One region of the Streptococcus sp. E17BB genome, then DNA from elsewhere that is predicted to be linked to it. Evidence: predicted binding sites of a transcription regulator. Region 1 holds the regulator's gene; the other holds the start of a gene.
What was found. The regulator HrcA, encoded in region 1, represses chaperone genes, less so after heat shock. The targets are predictions, from matches to a motif close to TTAGCACTCNNNNNNNNNGAGTGCTAA.
Positions count from the first base shown of each region.

Region 1 (7,293 bases):
GGCACCTAGCCAGTCGCCAGAATAGCGACTGGCGTTCATTGATTAGTTGCTTTAGCAACAATCAATGTTGGTGCATTACTTCTCCGTAAACTCGCCGTCTACGACATCGTCACCTGCTGGGTTAGCTTGGCTAGCACCTTCTGCGCCTGCGGCAGCTTGCTGAGCTGCTGCGGCTTGCTCATACATTTTCACCGCCAAGGCTTGCGCTTTCTCATTGAGGTTGTCAAATTTAACTTTCATGTCATCCAAATTGTTAGCTTCTTGGGCAGCTTTGAGTTCGTCCAAAGCAGCTTGGGCAGCGTCACGCTCGGCGTCAAAGCCTTTGCCTTCAGTTTCCTTGATGGTCTTTTCAGTCGCAAAGATGGCTTGGTCCACGTCGTTACGAAGATCCACTTCTTCTTTACGCTTCGCATCAGCTTCAGCGTTGTCTTCAGCGTCCTTCATCATGCGCTCAATTTCTTCTTCAGACAAGCCATCGTTAGACTTGATGACAATGGTTTGTTCTTTTTGTGTCCCAAGGTCTTTGGCCTTAACAGAGACGATACCGTTCTTGTCAATGTCGAAAGTTACTTCGATTTGAGGGATACCGCGAGGCGCTGCTGGAATATCTGTCAACTGGAAGCGACCAAGTGTTTTGTTGTCTGCTGCCATCGGGCGCTCACCTTGAAGAACATGGATGTCTACGGCAGGCTGGTTATCAGCCGCTGTTGAGAAGACTTGTGATTTAGAAGTTGGGATAGTGGTGTTACGATCGATGAGTTTAGTGAAGACCCCACCCATAGTCTCGATACCGAGTGACAATGGCGTAACGTCCAAGAGAACAACGTCTTTCACATCACCAGTGATGACACCACCTTGGATAGCGGCACCCATAGCAACGACTTCGTCAGGGTTAACAGATTTGTTTGGTTCTTTACCTGTTTCTTTACGGACAGCTTCAACCACCGCTGGAATACGGGTTGAACCACCAACGAGGATAACTTCATCAATTTCAGAAGCTGACAAACCAGCGTCAGAAAGAGCTTGACGAACAGGCACTTTGGTACGCTCTACCAAGTCATGGGTCAATTCATCAAATTTCGCACGAGTCAGGGTCATTTCCAAGTGGAGTGGTCCAGCTGCTCCCGCAGTGATGAACGGCAAGCTAATTTGAGTTTGGGTCACACCTGACAGGTCTTTCTTAGCTTTTTCAGCTGCATCTTTCAAGCGTTGGAGAGCCATCTTGTCAGCTGACAAGTCAATGCCGTTTTCTTTCTTGAATTCTGCCACCATGTGGTCGATGATTTTCTGGTCGAAGTCATCACCACCAAGTTTGTTGTCACCAGCAGTGGCGAGAACGTCGAAGACCCCATCACCGAGTTCTAGGATAGACACGTCAAAGGTACCACCACCAAGGTCAAAGACCAAGATTTTTTCTTCTTTGTCTGTCTTGTCAAGACCATAAGCCAGAGCTGCTGCGGTTGGCTCGTTGACGATACGCTCTACTTCCAGACCAGCGATTTTACCAGCGTCTTTGGTCGCTTGACGTTGCGCGTCGTTGAAGTAGGCAGGAACAGTGATAACTGCCTTAGTCACTTTCTCGCCAAGGTAATCTTCTGCATAGCCTTTGAGGTATTGCAGAATCATGGCTGAGATTTCTTGTGGGGTGTATTCTTTGCCGTTGGCAGATACTTTTTCAGAAGTCCCCATTTTAGATTTGATGGAGATGATGGTATCTGGGTTGGTCACTGCTTGGCGTTTTGCCGCGTCACCAACGATAATTTCGCCATTTTTGAAGGACACAACAGATGGAGTAGTGCGGTTCCCTTCTGGGTTAGCGATGATTTTGCTCTCAGTTCCTTCAAGAACTGCTACTGCTGAGTTAGTTGTACCTAAGTCAATACCGATAATTTTAGACATGTGTGTTACCTCTTTTAAAGTTATTTTTATTGATCCTCTTCTTAGGTAGTGCGGATGCTAGCAACCGCCTCCGGCGTTTCATAGCTAACTTTTGAGCCTAAAGTCTCAAAAATTCCGTCGTGAGATAAGCGAAACAATCGCTTATCTCACTGCCACTACGGCGAAGAGTATCGGAATGGCTCACTTCGTTCGCTTCATTGCTGAAGCACCCGAAATAGCAATTTTATTTCTTATTTTCATAGTTTATCGTCATTTCGGACATATTTATTTTTTTGATTAGCTATTAACATTGTATAGTGTAATTGCGACGTGAGATAGCAAAATCGATACCATTTTGCTATCGAACTAGTAAGGAGTCTAGGCAATCCGCCATAGCGGTTCCGTCTAATGATAAAGCACGTTAATGCCCATCATTATAGACTAATTGTACACCACCACCATAGATGGTCTAAGCAGGCGTTCATGGAGTTTGTAGCCTTTTTGGAAGACTTGAGCGATGGTGTCTGCTGGGTTGTCGTCATCAGCTGGTAGGGTTTGAACTGCCATGTGGAGATTTGGATCAAAAGTTGTTGTCTCAACCTCTTCGACGCCTTCTTCTTTCAGGGCTTGGAGGAGACTATCTTGCACCATTTCGATGCCTTTTTTGACGTCGTCCGTCAAGCCTTCAACAGCTAAGGCACGCTCTAAGTTGTCCAGACTAGGCAAGATTTTTTTGGCCAAGTCCTGCGAACGGTAGCGTTGCAGGGTCTGGCGTTCTTCACTGGCACGTCGCTGAATGTTTTGCATTTCAGCGTGGGCTCGCAGGTATTTGTTTTCAAACTCTTCTGCTCGCTCAGTCGCCATTTCCAGCTCTGTTTTTTCTGGACTTTCAGTGACTTCTTCGGTTACTTCTACTGATTCGTCGACACCTTCTTCTTCAAGAATGTCGTCTTGTTTCACTTCTTCTGACATGCTTCCTCCTTTAATGTACTTCATAATGATTGCTATTGAGATAGCGGTAATAGTCTTGCAGCTTCATGAAGAGGACTCGACTGATGACATTGATGAGGCTCATCTGCCGATGGTAATCCATGTCAATCGGTCCTATCAAGCTCATCTGCCCCATGCCCCGATAAGGGACTGGAAAGCGGTGATGAATGACGGTCAGCTCACTCAAGACAGACTCTCGTGCATCACCGACCAAGATAGCGGTCGTCTCCTGCTCTGTCACGGTTGACCGCAGGCTGACTGCCAAGGCTTGTGGGCTATCCAAAAACTGATAGGTCTCTGGACTGCCGTAGGTCAGCGTAGCCATTTTCCCAGCGACAAAGACAGTGTCTTGAAAAAGGGGCTGAAAAAGATAGTCCATGACATCCAGCACATTGTCCGTCGTGGTGAAATAGCGCTGCACCACTTGAGGAATCTCCGTCCGCAGGCGGTAGTGGATGTCCAAGACCGTTTGCCCGATGAAACGCTCATCAACCAACTGCTTGAGGGTCGCTAAATCCCGTGTCAACCAGTTTTTTGGAATGGCAAACTGAACGGTGACAGGCTTAGAAGCATCGAGTGTCAAGACAGCTAAGGCGTCATGGCTACTCAGCTGCACCACATCAAACTTGGTCAAGCGTTGCTGGGTCGGCTCCACATCGAGCAAGACAGCCGTGTAACCTGTCATCTCTGCCAGGACCTGTGCCGCCCGCTCCAAGATATCCTCTAGGCGAAAGGCTTCAAAGTCAAAGGCTTTGACCACCTGATAGACATCCGCCTCGTCCATCCACTCTCGATTGAGCGTGTGGGTCACGAAATACTGAAACCCAGCTCGGCTAGGCAGGCGACCGCTTGAGGTATGCGCCTTTTCCAGCAAGCCCAACTGCTCAAGTTTTGCCATGTCGTTGCGAATGGTCGCCGAACTAGATGACAAGACGTCTTGCAAGGCTTTGGAGCCAATCGGCTCATGGTGCTGGGTAAAGAGCTCCACAATCAGATTCAGAATCTCTGTCTGCCGTTGGGTAATCATAGCGAGCTCCTTTCTATTAGCACTCTAAAGTATCGAGTGCTAAATCTTATACTCCTATTATACACCATCCTCTCTCCTTGTCAAGAAAAAATTAGCACTCTTTTACCAAGAGTGCTAATTTCAGTCTTAAGACCGAGAAGACTTCTTTTGTCTGAAGAATCGAATCACTAAAAGTGACATCACGACTAGCTGAACCAGAGCCAGAAGATTGACCCCCCCAGTCAGAAAGAGTTGTGGCTGATAGGTCTGTCCGTGGCAAAACAAAGCTGACAAAAGTCACAACATTCAGTAGCAGAGCTGCGATTGGTTGTTTTTTCATATTAGTTCCTTCTGTATTTCTTCCATAATTGGTAAAAACGGTAACCGACATAAAAACAAATCGGTACATCAATCATGGCAACTGTCACCGCTAAATCTAGCTTATTAAAGAATGAGCCGCCAGCAATAGTCAAGACAACCATGCTCAACAAAATCAAAAACCGTCTTATAAAAATTTGTCGAATCATCTCCCAGCGACTGGTCTCATCACTGAAAATATCATCATCTTCCACTTGGCTGGCAGGTTTTCTAAAAATCTCAAAGCTGTTGCAGGTCGTTACAGGTTCCCAACCATAATCCCGATAGAGCTGGTAGTAAGTCTCCTGGTCAGCTCTGCCATTATCCTTAAAATCCAAGCGATAGACCACTTCTTGAGGCGCCGTTTCTTCAAAATGAAAGAGGCAGTCAAAGCGAATCTTGGTCAGCTTCCAGCCCTTGCGGTGCATGGCCGTCAGGTAGTTGGCTTCCTCCTCAAAATCGGTGATAAAAAAGAATTTCACTTCCGTCTTGGTTGTCATAGGCTTTCTCCTCTGCTGGTTTTATATAGGCGTTCGATCCGTGTCAACTCTAGAGCCAGAATCTCCCTACCCAGGGCAGTTATCTGGTAGAGCTTGCGTTTTTCTTCTTCTCGTTTGAAGGCAATCAAGCCATCCTTTTCCATCTTGGATAAGGTGCCGTACATGGTGCCAGGGCTGATGATGACCTGTCCAGTAGTTAGCTCCTTGGTCCGCTGGGTAATCTCATACCCGTGCCGCTCCTCTTGTAAGGCAAAGAGGATATAAAAAGCCGTCTCGGTCATGGGAATGTAGACCCGCTTAATCTTCTCCTGCATAGCACTCCTTTCGTCTCTTGATATATCGAGGTTCGTTATACATTGATTATATCGCAGTGCGATAGTCTTGTCAAGAAAAAAGCAATCAGTTTACCTGATCGCTTTTCCTTTTATTTTTTTACTTCCGACGTCCTGGGCGTTCTGCGTAGCCGTAGTAGGCGTCTTCGATGATTTCTTGCATGTGGTCAACCATTGGCAAGCGTGGGTTAGCTGGTGAACATTGGTCTTCGTAAGCCAGAAGAGCCAATTCACGAGAGTATTTCTTGAGTTCTTTCTCGTCGACACCTTGGTCACGTAGGTTCATCTTGATACCGACACGCACACCGAGGTCATACACAGCTTTAGCGTAAGCCTCAACCGCTTCTTCCGGTGTAGCGCATGGCAAACCAAGCATACGAGCGATTTCTTGGAATTTCACATCCGCTTTCCAGTAGTTGTACTTCGGCCATGTTGTCGTCTTAGATGGGCGAGTACCATTGTAGCGGATAACGTATGGCAAGAGGATGGCGTTTGTCCGACCGTGTACGGTGTGGAAGCGTCCGCCAATCTTGTGCGCCATAGAGTGGCTCATGCCAAGGAAGGCGTTAGCAAAGGCCATACCAGCCATGGTGGAAGCATTGTGCATTTTCTCGCGCGCTTCGCTGTCAAAATCATTGACTGATTTTTCAAGGTATTCAAAGACTAACTTGATGGCTTGAAGAGCGAGACCGTCTGTGTAGTCGTTGGCAAAGTTTGAGGTATAAGCTTCTGTCGCGTGGGTCAAGACGTCCATACCGGTATCTGCTGCGATAAAACCTGGTACAGTCTCTACAAGAGCTGGATCCACAATGGCAATAGTTGGTGTCAATGAGTAGTCCGCCAATGGGTACTTGCGGTTATTGGCTTTGTCAGACACAACCGCAAATGGCGTTACTTCTGAACCAGTACCAGATGTAGTTGGGATACCGATGTACTTAGCTTTTGCACCCAATGATGGGAAGCGGAAGGCACGTTTACGGATGTCCATGAATTTTTGAACCAGATCACGGAAGTCCACTTCTGGTTGCTCGTAGAAGAGCCACATGATTTTCGCAGCGTCCATTGGAGAACCACCACCTAAAGCGATAATGGTATCTGGCTCAAAGGCACGCATCACTTCGGCACCACGACGAACAGTGGTGATGTCTGGATCTGGCTCAACATCTGAGAAGACTTGAACCGTCACTTTGTTAGAACGCAGGTTGAGCTGGTCAATCACACGTTGCACAAACCCTAGTTTTTCGATGGACTTGTCTGTCACAATCATGACACGCTCAAGACCTTCTGCAGTTTGCAGGTATTGAATAGAATTGCGCTCGAAGTAAATCTTAGAAGGTACTTTGAACCATTGCATGTTGTTTCTCCGTTTTCCGACTTTCTTGATGTTGAGGAGGTTGACAGCACTCACGTTGTCACCAACTGAGTTGCGACCGTAAGAACCACAACCAAGGGTCAATGATGGAATAAAGGCGTTGTAAACGTCCCCGATACCACCGAAAGTAGATGGAGAGTTCCAGATAACACGCATGGCACGCACACGGGTACCAAATTCTTTGGCAAGAGCTTCGTCCTTAGTATGGATCGCCGCAGAGTGACCAAGACCGTGGAATTCAACCATTTGACGGGCTTTTTCAAGACCATCTTCGGTGTCTTCTGCTTTCAAAACAGCGATAACTGGAGAGAGTTTTTCACGAGTAAGTGGCTCGTTTTCACCAACTTCAGCACATTCTGCCGCTAAGATGTTGGTACCTTCTGGTACTTTGAAACCTGCTTGCTCTGCAATCCATTCTGCTGGTTTACCAACGATGTTGGCATTGAGTTTTGCACCTGCACAGTTTTTGCTGTTGGCTTTCACGCCGAAGCAGAACTCTTCAAGGAGGGCTTTTTCTTTCTTGTTAACAAAGTAGGTGTGGTAAGATTTGAATTCGTCTACAAAGTCATCGTAGATCTCTTTGTCGATAATAACAGCTTGCTCAGACGCACAAACCATACCGTTGTCAAAGGACTTAGACATCACGATGTCATGTACAGCTTGTTTGATGTCAGCTGATTTTTCCACATAAGCTGGGACATTACCTGCACCAACACCGAGCGCTGGTTTACCACATGAGTAAGCGGCACGCACCATGGCGTTACCACCGGTCGCAAGGATGGTTGCGATACCGTCGTGGTTCATCAGAGCTGCTGTTGCTTCCATAGAAGGTTCAGTAATCCATTGAATACAGTTTTC
Region 1 is NZ_JBGTZC010000027.1:12,476-19,768, reverse strand. Features, by position in the region: gene dnaK (molecular chaperone DnaK) at 76-1,899, opposite strand; gene grpE (nucleotide exchange factor GrpE) at 2,320-2,850, opposite strand; gene hrcA (heat-inducible transcriptional repressor HrcA) at 2,861-3,895, opposite strand; gene ACERC7_RS07580 (hypothetical protein) at 3,987-4,214, opposite strand; gene ACERC7_RS07575 (DUF2812 domain-containing protein) at 4,216-4,731, opposite strand; gene ACERC7_RS07570 (PadR family transcriptional regulator) at 4,728-5,045, opposite strand; gene adhE (bifunctional acetaldehyde-CoA/alcohol dehydrogenase) at 5,164-7,293, opposite strand, start outside.

Region 2 (7,293 bases), on a different contig from region 1:
TGATTTGTATGAGGCGGCGATTATTGATGGGGCAACGGCTTGGCAGAAATTCTGGAAAATCACCTTACCAATGATTTTGGCAGTTGCTGCGCCGACTTTTATTTCTCAGTATACGTTTAACTTTAATAACTTCTCCATCATCTATCTCTTTAACAACGGTGGACCAGGTAGTGTCGGTGGTGGTGCTGGTGCAACAGATATCTTGATTTCTTGGATTTATAAGTTGACCACTCAAACATCGCCACAATTTTCAATGGCATCTGCGGTGACGTTGATTATCTCAATGATTGTCATTTCTGTGTCACTTATCACCTTTAAAAAATTCAATGCGTTTAATATGGAGGATAGATAGATGGCTTCTAAACAATTTTCAAGCTCTGTCAAACGGAAAAAATTTCTGACACAATTCTTTACCTACGTCTATTTGCTCTTGTTAGCAACGATTATCTTGTTCCCAATCATGGTAACGGTTAGCTCAGCTTTTCGCCCAGGGAATGTGACAGCCTTTACGTTTGATCTAACGAGCAATTTCACGCTTAATAACTTTAGTCGCTTGTTCACTGAGACGCTTTATGGGCGTTGGTACCTCAATACGATTATCGTGGCCTTTTTCACCATGATTATCCAAGTGACGGTGATCACTCTGACAGGGTATGCGTATAGTCGTTATAACTTTTACGGCAAGAAAAAAAGTTTATTGTTCTTCTTAGTGATTCAAATGGTGCCAACCATGGCTGCTCTGACTGCCTACTTTGTTATGGCCTGGCTCTTCAACGCCCTTAACCAGTACTGGTTCTTGATTCTGATTTACGTTGGTGGTGGTATCCCGATGAATGCTTGGCTGATGAAAGGCTACTTTGATACGGTACCGTATGACTTGGACGAATCTGCTAAACTCGACGGCGCAGGACATTTGCGGATTTTGTGGCAAATTGTTCTTCCCCTCGTCAAGCCAATGATTGCCGTTCAGGCACTTTGGGCCTTTATGGGACCGTTTGGAGATTTCATGCTCGCTAAGTTCTTGCTTCGCTCACAAGAATACTATACTGTTGCGGTTGGGCTTCAGACCTTTATCTCTGATGCCAAGAACCAACGTGTCACACTTTTTGCAGCGGGAGCTATTTTGATTGCTGTGCCAATCTCAATCCTCTTCTTCATGCTCCAGAAAAACTTTGTGTCTGGTTTGACAAAAGGTGGGACAAAAGGATAGAATAAGAGAAGGTTTAATAACATCTCAAATCAGTTTAAGAGTGGTGGCAAGAGATCTTGTCCCACTCTTTCTACGAAAGGAGCTACAAGGATGCGCTATCCGATGTCTTATTTTTCCAGCTTGCTATCGCCTAGGCGGGTATTTGCCCAGAGAACCTCTCTTACGGTCTGGCAGGCTATTTTGACCACCATTTTCTTGATGTCACTTTTATTTATTCCTGTTTCTCTACAAGTTGGGCAAATGGAGAGTTATCCCTTGGAGAGGGTGGTTAGTGGCATTTACGAGCCCTTAACCACAGAGGTTATTACTCATCTGCAAACGGGAAAATTAAGAGATGGTGAGTTGATGGTTGAGGAAGCGAGCTTTCCCCAAGTGACTTTTGGTGATAAGGCACCAGAAGAGACCGGGGTGAGCTACCATTTTGGCAAGCAACAGTTAAAACTCGTTAAAGATAAGATTGATGTCGTCACTGTGCCCTACCAACAGCTCAGTCAGCAAGATATTTCCTCAAAAGAGGCGCTGTCAGCAGCAATCTCTAACCACTGGTTTACGAGCAATCGTTTTGGTGTCAGTCTTTTTCTGATTAGTAGTTCTTGCTTGATTTTAGGGACGAACTTTATCTTTTTGGTGCTTGGTGCGAGTGGCATTCTTTTTCTGGCTTCCCTGACCAAATGGTTTGACATCAAGGGGTTCAAACAAGCTTATAATCTGACCTTAACCTGTCTCGGTCTGCCAACTTTACTGGCCTTTGGGTTTGGGTTAACCGGTCAGGAATTGCCTACCATCGTCATGACGCAAAATATCCTCTTTGTGTTGGCTGTGGTCTTTGTCTTTTTCAAAACTCGCTTCAGAGATACCTAGATGAGAGTGGGCATTCGGCAGAATTTGATATTTCCTCACTTTATTTAATTTTGAACGTTTAGAAGTCGAAAAGGTCTCTTCCTAGACTTTCTTTGACACGGACGTTGTCCGCTCTATTTCCAACTTCCAAAGATTCAGTGGAACTTTGGCAACTCTAAAATCGGCAAAGCTGATAAGAGTTGCTCAAAACCTTTGCGTCTGACTTTGGCAACAATAATAAAAAGGGAGGCTAGGACTTTTGTTCCTGCCTCTATTACTGTTTAATCAGCAACTTTTTTTCTTGACTATTTCTGACCAAGTGGTAGAATAGAGGGTAGCATTAGCGCTCTATAGGATAGAGTGCTAAAAACAGGGCTCAGCTCTGCTATTACCCTAAAAATGGAGGATAAATCATGTTAAAACCATTAGGCGACCGCGTGTTGGTGCGCGTTGCAAAAGAAGAGGAACAGACGGTTGGTGGCTTTGTGCTAGCAGGTGCTAGCCGTGAAGCGACCAAGACCGCCCAAGTCTTGGCTGTCGGTGAGGGCATTCGGACGCTGACGGGTGAGTTGGTGTCTCCAAGTGTCACCGTTAATCAGACAGTTCTGGTCGATCGCTCAGCTGGTCTTGCGGTCAAGCATGAGGGTGAAGAGCTACTCATTGTGCGTGAAGCAGACATCGTCGCCATTATTGAAGCATAGGGAGGAAAGTGATCATGGCAAAAGATATTAAATTTTCAGCAGATGCTCGTGAGAGCATGGTGCGTGGGGTGGACATCCTCGCTAATACAGTTAAAGTAACCCTTGGCCCTAAAGGGCGTAATGTTGTGCTTGAAAAAGCTTTCGGTTCACCGCTCATCACTAACGATGGGGTAACCATCGCTAAGGAAATTGAGCTGGAGGATCATTTTGAAAACATGGGGGCAAAGCTGGTGTCAGAAGTGGCTTCAAAAACCAATGACATCGCCGGTGATGGGACCACAACGGCGACCGTTTTGACCCAAGCTATCGTTCGTGAAGGTCTGAAAAACGTCACAGCCGGTGCTAACCCAATCGGTATCCGTCGCGGGATTGAAGCTGCGGTAAATGTTGCCGTGACAGAACTTAAACATCAAGCTCAAGCAGTTGCAAATAAAGAGGAAATCGCTCAGGTGGCAGCAGTGTCCTCACGTTCTGAAAAGGTTGGTGAGTATATCTCAGAAGCCATGGAGAAGGTCGGTCGTGATGGTGTCATCACTATCGAAGAGTCTCGTGGAATGGAGACTGAACTCGAAGTGGTTGAGGGCATGCAGTTTGACCGAGGTTACCTGTCTCAGTACATGGTGACGGACAATGAAAAAATGGTTGCTGACCTAGACAACCCATTTATCCTCATCACGGATAAGAAAATCTCAAACATTCAGGACATTCTTCCACTCTTAGAAGAGATTCTCAAGACCAACCGTCCGCTCCTCATTATTGCTGATGATGTGGACGGTGAAGCCTTGCCAACCTTGGTGCTCAACAAAATCCGTGGCACCTTCAATGTAGTTGCCGTCAAGGCTCCTGGCTTCGGCGATCGTCGTAAGTCGATGCTAGAAGACATCGCTATCTTGACAGGCGGAACAGTTATCACTGATGATTTGGGACTTGACCTCAAAGATGCCAGCATGGTAGCTCTCGGTCAAGCGGTTAAGGTCTCTGTCGATAAGGATAGCACAGTCATTGTCGAGGGGGCAGGTGACGCGTCAGCTATTGCTAACCGCATTAACATCATTAAGTCTCAAATCGAGACAACGACCTCTGAATTTGATCGCGAGAAACTTCAAGAACGGTTGGCTAAGCTCTCTGGTGGTGTCGCTGTGATCAAGGTTGGTGCGGCGACTGAGACCGAACTCAAGGAGATGAAACTCCGCATTGAGGATGCACTCAATGCGACCCGTGCTGCTGTTGAAGAAGGCATCGTTGCTGGTGGTGGTACTGCTCTGGTCAACGTTATCGCAGCCGTGGCGGCTCTAGATTTGACGAGTGACGAAGCAACTGGTCGCAACATCGTCCAGCGTGCGCTGGAAGAACCTGTTCGCCAGATTGCTCTCAACGCTGGTTTTGAGGGGTCTGTTGTCATCGATAAATTAAAAAATAGCCCAGCTGGTCACGGCTTTAATGCTGCAACTGGTGAATGGGTAGATATGCTAGAAGCCGGCATTATCGACCCTGTGAAGGTAACTCGTTCGGCCCTACAAAATGCGGCGTCAGTAGCTGGCCTCATCTTGACTACTGAAGCTGTTGTGGCTAACAAGCCAGAACCAAAACCAGCTGCCCCAGCTATGGATCCAGGTATGATGGGCGGCATGATGTAAGGCAACTAGGCTGAGCAAACCTTTCGTCTGATAGATAAAACGAGCAAGATTGGTGTTCTGCTGTCCAGAACCCTGTCTTGCTCGTTTTTGTGATGATTCATTTGATGTTAACTAAGAGAAGCTTATCCCTAACTGGTGATTATGTTTTAATGATTTTCCCTCACCAATTCAGCCACCAAGGGAGATTGCTTTCTGGGCGAGTCGGACGGGGACAAGGGGTACTATGAGGATAAACATCCTTTCAGAAGGGCAGTTCTTCCTCCTCCAAGACGAGGTCTGCTAAGTCTTGACCGACATTATTTTCTCTGATAGCACGTTGAGCACGGCTTTCTAAGAGTTGGAAACTGTGCCCCAGCACCTCAGTGATATAGCGGGTTGAACCATTTTTGTCATATTTTCTAGTACGCAGTTCGCCATCAATCGAAACGAGCGTACCCTTGCCACCGTAACTGGCTAGGGTCTCAGCTTGACGTCCCCAGAAGACAACGTTGATGAAGTCTGCGCTACGCTCCCCATTTTGGGACTTGAACCGCCTGTTGACGGCAAGCGACACCCGTGTGACCGATTTATCGTTAGGTGTTTTGATCATTTCTGGCACGGCAGTCAATCTGCCAATTAAAACAACTTTATTATACATATCATTTCCTCCTAATAGGGTATTCGTAAAAGGGTTGAAAAAATGATATAATTATCAAAAAAAAAGGAGAAAAAAGTGATGGATATTGCACATTATCGCCAAACTCTTGAGCAACCTTGGGGAAAAATTTTTTATCAGGTGTTATTTGACCAATTAAAGGAAGTTAAAGGGAAGCGTGTCTTGGATTTTGGGGCAGGGTTTTGTTTGACAGCTGATTTCCTCAGTCAAAACAATACGGTTGTGGCTGTTGACCCGTCAGCTGAGATGCTCTATCATCAGGAACACCAAAACTTATCCAAACATCACGGCTCAATCGACTTACTTGACCAGTTTCCAGATGCCAGTTTTGATGTCATCATCTGCCACAATGTCTTGGAATATGTTGCAATGGAAGATTATCCGACCTACTTGACTGCCTTTCATCGTTTGCTGACCCCGTCAGGTCAGTTGTCTATCGTCAAGCATCACCGTGCTGGGAAAGTGATGCAGGCTGTCGTTTTTAACCATCAGATTGACACGGCAATGGACTTGCTGGCTGGGGCTGATTATCATAGCCCATCATTCAATCAGGAGAGGTGTTATGACATGGCAGAATTGGTTCAGTCAGGACAGTTTAGAATCGAACGTTATCAGGGGATTCGAACCTTCTATGCCCTACAGCCAAATGAGATTAAGTCGGAGATGGGCTGGTTGGAAGGCATGACCAGAATGGAGTTGGCAGTTTGCGATCACAGTCCTTATCGTGATATTAGCTTTTTTCATCATGTTTGGCTAGAAAAAGTAACAACCTAACCCTTACCGAAAGACTTTAGAAAGAGTTCTTGACTTAAAATAGAAAGGTTAGCACAAATGATCAAACAATTACAGGAAAAACTAAATCAATCTCACCCCTATACTAGTGAGGAACTGGCGTGGTTGCTCAGTCATATTGGTGATCCTGACCCAGCTGTTCGTGACAATCTGGTTTATCTCAGCTTTTGTCATGACTTGCTTGATGGTCTTGTTGATGAGGTACAGTTGGCTAGTTTGCTCGATGAGACGCTAACAAGGCAGCTACAGACAACTGGTCTAGGGACTTGTGATGAGCGTACCCTAACCAGATCTTTCACTAGCCTATTGCATACTCTATTGCTTTATGTGGATGGTCAGGAGGGGCACCCTTATCGTGGGTGGATGAGGGCGTCTCAGAGAGATGTTATGGCAACTGGTCCTAGACTACCTGCCAGCTGAGCGTGACATCAGAGGTTATGATAGCGTTCATGGCTGGGTTCATGCTATTGCACACGGGGCAGATTTTTTACAAGCGGTAGCTTGTCATCCCGAATTTCCCTTAAACCGTCTAACTGATGTTTGGGAGGTGATCAGGGCTGTTTACTGGAAGTTGAAACAACTTTCTCAGCAGGTGAGAGTAGTCGTTTAGCGGCAGTCCTTCTCCAACTGCTTGCTCAGGAGCGGCTCACTCAGGACCAAGTAGCGATGTGGTTAAGTGACCGGCTGGTATCTGGAGATGAGCCCAGCGATTATGCTAAACAACTCAATAGCCAGGCCTTTTTATCGGTGTTATATTTCCAATTAGAAAAAGAGGGGGTGCTAGGCACGACTCTCAAGCAGGCGTTGTTGAACCACCCTCATTTGCTAGCGTGAAAGGAGTGAAAAATGTCCGTTTCTTGCTTGTTTTGTAGTGACTTGCCTTTTATATTAGAAAATAATCTAGCTGGCGCCTTTTACGATAAACACCCTGTCAATCAGGGGCATTTGCTGATTGTTCCCAAACGCCATGTGGAGGATTATTTTGGGTTAACATCAGTCGAAAAACAAGCCATTGATGACCTCTTGCAGTTGGGTAAGGAAATGCTAGAGACGCGTTATCAGCCAGATGGTTACAATGTCGGTGCCAACTGCGGTGCGGTTGCCGGTCAGACCATTTTTCACTGCCACATCCATCTGATTCCTCGTTACAAGGGGGATACGCCAAAGCCAAAAGGCGGTGTCAGAGGGGTTATTCCTGAACGCCAAGGCTATCAGACAGCGGAGGACTAATTGCTGATATGCCATTGTTAGTATCATCAAGTTAGTATAGATAGAAGTCGTCTGTCATAAGGTTTTTTCATAAGAATAAGTGAAACAGAGCAACTCAGAAATGGGTTGATTTTTGATTTAAGATAATTTTCAGAATATTTTTAGGAATGTTTTAGAAAAAGCGCCTATACTTTGTCTCAGAAAGAAGATAATACTTATGAAAACAAAAATGATACTTCCGCCCCTCCT
Region 2 is NZ_JBGTZC010000026.1:18,197-25,489, reverse strand. Features, by position in the region: gene ACERC7_RS07460 (ABC transporter permease subunit) at 1-352, shown strand, start outside; gene ACERC7_RS07455 (sugar ABC transporter permease) at 353-1,210, shown strand; gene ACERC7_RS07450 (hypothetical protein) at 1,301-2,071, shown strand; gene groES (co-chaperone GroES) at 2,464-2,751, shown strand; gene groL (chaperonin GroEL) at 2,766-4,388, shown strand; gene ACERC7_RS07435 (single-stranded DNA-binding protein) at 4,630-5,025, opposite strand; gene ACERC7_RS07430 (class I SAM-dependent methyltransferase) at 5,104-5,817, shown strand; gene ACERC7_RS07425 (hypothetical protein) at 5,875-6,255, shown strand; partial or broken gene ACERC7_RS07420 (DUF2785 domain-containing protein) at 6,218-6,669, shown strand; gene ACERC7_RS07415 (HIT family protein) at 6,682-7,065, shown strand; partial or broken gene ACERC7_RS07410 (carbohydrate-binding domain-containing protein) at 7,262-7,293, shown strand, end outside.
Region 2: the regulator HrcA is predicted to act here: its motif matches at 2,391-2,417, upstream of groES (co-chaperone GroES).